Linked DNA regions of Prochlorococcus marinus XMU1411. The protein of the gene in region 1 interacts with the protein of each later gene in a pairwise test. Links are inferred from orthologs where the notes say so. Each region holds a gene or a part of one and is shown in the gene's direction. Other genes may lie near its edges.

Region 1 (3,213 bases):
TTAGGTGTAGTAGGTTTAGGGAAAATTGGTGCTCATGTAGCGAAAGTTGCTAATGCATTAGGAATGGAAGTTTACGGATATGATCCCTTTGTTTCAACTGAAAGAGCTCAACAAATACAAGTTAAACTTTCTGAACTAGAGGATTTATTCCAACAATCAGATTATATAACTTTGCATTTGCCTAGGACGCCTGAGACAGAGAATTTAGTAAACATGGAGGTGCTTAAAAGTATGAAAAGTAGCGCAAAATTAATTAATTGTGCTCGAGGAGGCTTGATTGATGAAGCAGCATTAGCAGAAGCTTTAAATAAATCATTGATTGGAGGGGCTGCAGTAGATGTTTTTTCAAAAGAACCTTTGGAATCTAATTCACCACTTTTGAAGGTTGAAAAGAATCTTATCCTTACCCCTCACTTAGGAGCATCTACTCGGGAAGCACAAGAAAATGTAGCTGTTGACGTTGCAGAACAAATCAGAGATGTCTTGCTTGGTTTATCTGCGAGAACTGCAGTAAACATACCAGGTTTGAGCCCTGATATTATGGATAGTCTAAAACCTCATTTGCAGTTAGCTGAAACATTGGGTCTGCTTATAAGCCAGCTTTCAGGTGGACAGATTCAAAAACTAGAGGTGAAGCTTCAAGGCGAATTTGTTCAACATCCTTCCCAGCCATTAATAATAGCTAGTCTAAAAGGGCTTCTAAGTAAAGCTTTGGGAGATAGGATCAATTATGTAAATGCTTCGCTAGAAGCAGGTTCAAGAGGTATTTCAGTAGTCGAGAGTAAAGATGAGGCAAGACCTGAATTTGCTAGTGGATCGCTTCAATTAACTACTTATGGAGATAATGGCGACCATAGCGTAGCAGGTAGCATTTTTGCTGATGGGGAATTAAGAATTATTAGTATTGATCAATATCCTGTTAATGTATCTCCAAGCAGATATATGTTGGTTACTAGGCACAGGGATATGCCTGGTATTATTGGCAAGCTTGGTTCTTTATTGGGTAGTAACAATGTAAATATTGCCTCAATGCAAGTTGGGCGCAAAATTGTTAGAGGAGAAGCTGTTATGGTTCTAAGTATTGATGATCCAATTCCTAATAAGTTGCTTGATACCATTATTGAAGTTGAGGGAATTACCAAGGCTAATCCAGTTACTTTATAAAAAGGCCTGCTCTATTAATGGCAATTAAAGATTGGTATAAACTAACTTTTCTGATAGAAAGTGATTCAGAAGAAATTATTATTTGGAAATTAAATGAGCTGGGAATATTTAGTTTTTCATTTGAATATTTTTTTAAAAATGCAAATAAAAAAGAGGTGAATATATGGCTTCCAGTCGATGATTGGGGCGAGAGCTCTAGGCGTGGTTTTGAAAAAATAATTAGCAAACTCCTAAACATCAATGCCCCTAAGAATCAATTTTTTGACTGGAGTATAATTAAAGAGGAGGATTGGTTGACAAGCTGGAAGAAATATTGGGAGCCTGAATTAGTAGGAAATCATTTTTTAATATTGCCTTGTTGGATAAATCTAAATGAAAAATTTAAAGATAAAAAAATTATAAAAATTGATCCTGGAGCAGCCTTTGGTACAGGAAGTCACCCTTCGACTTATCTTTGCTTGGAAAAAATGGAAAATATTTTATTTTCTGATAAAAAGATATTAGATATTGGGAGTGGTAGCGGGATTTTGAGTATCGCCGCAAGATTGCTTGGTGCTAAAGAGGTTTGTGCAGTGGATAATGATTATTTAGCTATAAATTCAACTAAATCTAATTTCCAACTAAATTTTGGTAATTTAAACAACTTACATACATATTTGGGGTCATTTAATGAGGTAATTTTAACAAATCAACTCAAACAATTTGATTTTGTTTTATGCAATATTCTTGCTGAAGTAATAAAAGGAATGATTCCAAATATTTATAAGTGTTTGAGAAACAATGGGGAAGTCATTTTCAGTGGAATTCTGAATTCACAAAAGGATGAAATTATAAAAATATTAATTCAGAATGACTTGAAATTATTGGATGTATCAACTAGAAAAGATTGGGCTTGCATTTCTGCGCAAAAAGCCAGCGATTCAACCAAAGCATAAGTTTTTCTTATGCATACTCTTTCATACATTTTATTGTGTCATTTTTTACTTCAAAATCTCACATATCGACCTAATCGATGTTAAAAATGTATTTGATAGGTATTAATTACCAACAATTTTTTATTTAAATGGCTTCTTACAAAGTTACACTCATCAGCGAAGGTGAAGGTCTCAATTCAACTATCGAAGTTCCCGATGACCAATACATCCTCGATGCAGCTGAAGAACAAGGTATCGACCTTCCTTATTCCTGCAGGGCTGGAGCATGTTCGACATGTGCCGGAAAAGTTACTTCAGGTAGTGTTGATCAATCAGATCAAAGCTTCTTGGATGATGACCAACTAGAAGCTGGTTTTGTTCTTACATGTGTTGCCTATCCAACATCAGATGTAACAATTACAACTCATGCTGAGGAAGAATTGTATTAATTATAAAAAATTAACTTTTATAAGTTGATTATTTATTATTTCTCTGCCACCCTCTATGAAGGTGGCTTTTTTTGTAAATGAATAAATTTGAATTTTTTAAGACTGGCAGTGTTAAATCAAGTTATGGAGGTCAGTACAGTTATAAGGTAATAGGACCATGTTGCAGACTTTATGATAGGGAAGAGTTACCCTGGCCCTGTTCAAGGCTTGCTTGGAGAAGTAAGGAGCCTAGTTGGAGAAGAATTGGTTCTAGGTTCGTTGCTGATATGGCTTCAAGAAAATGCCCATCTTACTCAGTACAGATTTTGGAGCCTGGATCTAAACCTGTTGATACAGTTATAACTCTTTTTTCAAAGAAATTTTCTTCTGATATACAAGAATGGTGGTATAGCAAAAAACCAGGTTCAAAAGAACCTGGTAATATCTTCCCTTATGAAGTTAGCTAGCTTTAAATATTATGCTTTTGGCTTTGGAGGCATGTAACCTTTTAAGCCAGTGCATTCAAGACTATCTATTGTATTAACTCCAGTTTGAGAGTTAGTTCCACTAGCTCTTTCACATAATGATTTTCTCTGAGAAAGATCAAGATTTGCATCAGTAAAGTCTGCTCCATCAATAATTGCTCCATCAAAAACACTTTTCATTAGCTCACCGTTAGTAAGATTTGCATCTGTAAAATCAGCATT
Region 2 (3,270 bases), on another replicon or contig:
GATTAACGGACTCTCAAGGAAGGACCGTAGATTTCAAAAATACGGTAATCATTATGACAAGTAACCTAGCTGGTAAATCTATACTGGAGTATTCACAAAAGATTTCTAAAAGTGAGGGAAAGTTAGAAAAAGATCAACAAACTCTAGATGATTCAATTAGTAATGCATTGTCTTCAATTTTTAGACCTGAATTTTTAAATCGAATTGACGAAGTGGTAAAGTTTGATCCATTATCTATCGATGAACTTCAAAAAATAATCATTCTACAAACAGAAGATTTAAAGAACCTGCTACTTGAGCAGAGAATAAATATCGCTATAGACAAAAAAGTTATCAACAAAATTGCAAACGATTCTTACGAACCTGAATATGGTGCTAGGCCACTTAGCAGGGAACTTAGAAGACAAATAGAAAATCCCTTGGCTGCAAAACTTTTGGAGGATGAATTTAAAAACAAAAAAAATATCACAATTAAACTTAACCCTGCTAAAAAAGATGAGATCGTTTTCAAACCTAGCTGAGGAGTAAATCAATAAGCTAAAATAAAAACTAAAGCATAAAGCTTAATTTCCAAAAAATCTTGTGACAAGTCCTACTACTAATAAAGAACCTCTTAAAAAAGATTCTACTGAAATTGAAGAGCCTAAAAAAAAGAATAATTTTTTTAGCTCTACCTACGATGAGCTTAAACTTGTCGTATGGCCAAATAAACAACAACTTTTTAGCGAATCAGTAGCGGTTATAATTATGGTATCCTTTTCTGCGGCAGCGATAGCATCTGTCAGCAGATTCTATGGATGGGCAGCCTCGCAAATTTTTGGTTGAATTATCTCCCGAATATCCATTAATAAAGATCTTAATTAAGCTTCCAGAAAAAAATGAGTAATGAATTGACTACAAACCTTGCTTCTTCAAAAGCGAACACTAGCATCGCAAGATGGTATGCAGTTCAAGTAGCTTCAAGCTGTGAAAAAAAAGTAAAAGCGACTCTTGAACAGAGAGCAGTTACTTTAGGAGTTAATAATCGAATTATTGAAATTGAAATTCCTCAAACTCCTGGAATTAAATTAAAAAAGGATGGAAGTAGACAAACAACTGAAGAAAAAGTTTTCCCAGGTTACGTCCTAGTAAGAATGATTTTGGATGAAGACACAATGATGGCTGTAAAAAGTACTCCAAATGTAATTAATTTTGTTGGTGCTGAAGACGGTAGAGGTAGCGGAAGATCACGTGGTCATATCAAACCTCGACCATTATCCAGACAAGAAGTTAATAGAATCTTTAAGCGCGCATCTGAGAAAAAAGCTGTAGTCAAGTTAGATATAGAAGAAAAAGATAGAATTATAGTAACTAGTGGTCCATTCAAGGATTTCCAGGGAGAAGTTATAGAAGTTTCTGGAGAAAGAAATAAATTAAAAGCATTACTTTCAATATTTGGGCGCGAGACTCCTGTAGAATTAGAGTTCTCCCAAATCAATAAACAAAATTAATTTCTAATTGTTCTTGTTTATCGAGTAAAATAATGATTTTCTACCTCAGCTTAAATTCTCAAATCTAATGGCAAAAAAAATTGTTGCAGTTATCAAGCTTGCTTTACAAGCAGGTAAAGCCAATCCTGCTCCCCCCGTAGGGCCAGCTTTAGGACAACATGGTGTAAATATCATGGCATTTTGTAAAGAATACAATGCAAGAACACAAGATAAAGCAGGTTTTGTAATTCCAGTTGAGATTTCTGTTTTTGAAGATAGAAGCTTTACTTTTATCACAAAAACACCGCCTGCTTCCGTCTTAATAACAAAAGCAGCTGGTATAGAGAAAGGATCAGGAGAATCCGCAAAAGGCTCAGTTGGGAATATAAGTAAAGCTCAATTAGAAGAAATAGCCAAAACTAAGCTTCCTGATCTAAACTGTTCTAGTGTTGAATCAGCAATGAAAGTAATTGAGGGTACTGCTCGCAATATGGGCGTCTCTATCACTGATTGAGTTCAAGACAAAATTGCTCACTATTTAGGGGAGGTTAGTTAATAACCGTTTGCACCCAAAATTATTATGAAAAAACTATCCAAAAGAATGGCGGCTCTATCAACCAAGATAGAAGATCGCATTTACGCACCACTTGAAGCTCTTAGTATTATCAAGGAAAATGCTAATGCAAAATTTGATGAAACTATTGAAGCACATATACGTTTAGGTATTGATCCAAAATATACTGATCAACAATTAAGGACCACTGTTGCATTGCCACATGGTACTGGTCAAAGTATCAAAATTGCAGTAATTACAAGCGGTGAGAATGTGTCGAAAGCTAAGGCTGCTGGTGCAGATTTATTTGGCGAAGAAGATCTTGTAGAAAGCATCAACAAAGGAAATATGGAGTTTGATCTACTTATTGCAACTCCAGATATGATGCCAAAGGTTGCAAAATTAGGAAGAGTTTTAGGACCTAGAGGTTTAATGCCTAATCCTAAAGCTGGGACAGTAACTAATGACATTGCTAATGCAATAAAAGAATTCAAAGCTGGTAAGCTCGAATTTAGAGCAGATAAGGCTGGTATCGTTCATGTCCGCTTTGGAAAAGCAAGTTTCACAAAAGAGGCTCTATTTGATAACTTAAAAACCTTACAAGAATCAATTGATAAAAATAAACCAAGTGGAGCTAAAGGAAAGTATTGGAAAACTTTTTATGTAACTTCAACAATGGGGCCTTCAGTTCAAGTTGACATAAATGCTGTACAAGATTACCAACCTGAAGGTTAACGCTTTGTAGTATAATTAGATTGCAATAATACGGCCAAAGAAAGTAGGTTGATTTAGTTTTTCTAAATTTTTAATTCCTACCGAGGACTCGTCTTAAATTATTTCTTTTTGGATCTAATAAAAGCGGCCTCTTTTAAAGAACTTTGCCGCATTTCCTGCTCTCCCTAAATTACGATCCAAAAAACATCAATGGGCCGAACACTAGAGAATAAGCAAAAAATCGTTACTGAGATTAAATCTCTTTTAGACGACTCGGAAATGGCTGTAGTTCTTGACTATAAAGGTTTAACTATCAAAGAGATGTCAGATTTGCGATCTAGATTGCAAACAACTAACGGCATCTGCAAAGTTACTAAAAATTCATTAATGCGCAAAGCTATTGATGGAGATAGTAATTGGAACGATCTTGAATCTTTACTGACCGGAACAAATGCTTTTGTCTTAATTAAAGAAGATGTTGGTGGTGCTGTAAAAGCAATCCAATCTTTTCAAAAAGACACCAAAAAATCCGAG

Evidence for each region.
Region 2: the proteins of prmA (region 1) and rplK interact in binary tests that used the Escherichia coli proteins (3 or more experiments, as listed by UniProt). The link is inferred for Prochlorococcus marinus XMU1411 from one-to-one orthologs.

What each region holds. Positions count from the first base shown.
Region 1 is NZ_JAAORI010000004.1:296,534-299,746, reverse strand. The notes cover bases 259-3,140. They hold prmA (50S ribosomal protein L11 methyltransferase), read left to right. Parts: upstream 259-1,181; coding sequence 1,182-2,099; downstream 2,100-3,140. Other genes in these bases: HA145_RS07640 (pentapeptide repeat-containing protein), read right to left, coding at 2,983-3,140; HA145_RS07645 (hypothetical protein), read left to right, coding at 2,605-2,973; HA145_RS07650 (ferredoxin), read left to right, coding at 2,228-2,527; serA (phosphoglycerate dehydrogenase), read left to right, coding at 259-1,164. In the rest of the region: more of serA, read left to right, coding at 1-258; more of HA145_RS07640, read right to left, coding at 3,141-3,213. UniProt on the Escherichia coli protein: Methylates ribosomal protein L11.
Region 2 is NZ_JAAORI010000002.1:126,195-129,464, reverse strand. The notes cover bases 332-3,270. They hold rplK (50S ribosomal protein L11), read left to right. Parts: upstream 332-1,557; coding sequence 1,558-1,983; downstream 1,984-3,270. Other genes in these bases: rplJ (50S ribosomal protein L10), read left to right, coding at 2,947-3,270; rplA (50S ribosomal protein L1), read left to right, coding at 2,050-2,757; nusG (transcription termination/antitermination protein NusG), read left to right, coding at 879-1,490; secE (preprotein translocase subunit SecE), read left to right, coding at 583-825; HA145_RS01125 (ATP-dependent Clp protease ATP-binding subunit), read left to right, coding at 332-521. In the rest of the region: more of HA145_RS01125, read left to right, coding at 1-331. UniProt on the Escherichia coli protein: Forms part of the ribosomal stalk which helps the ribosome interact with GTP-bound translation factors.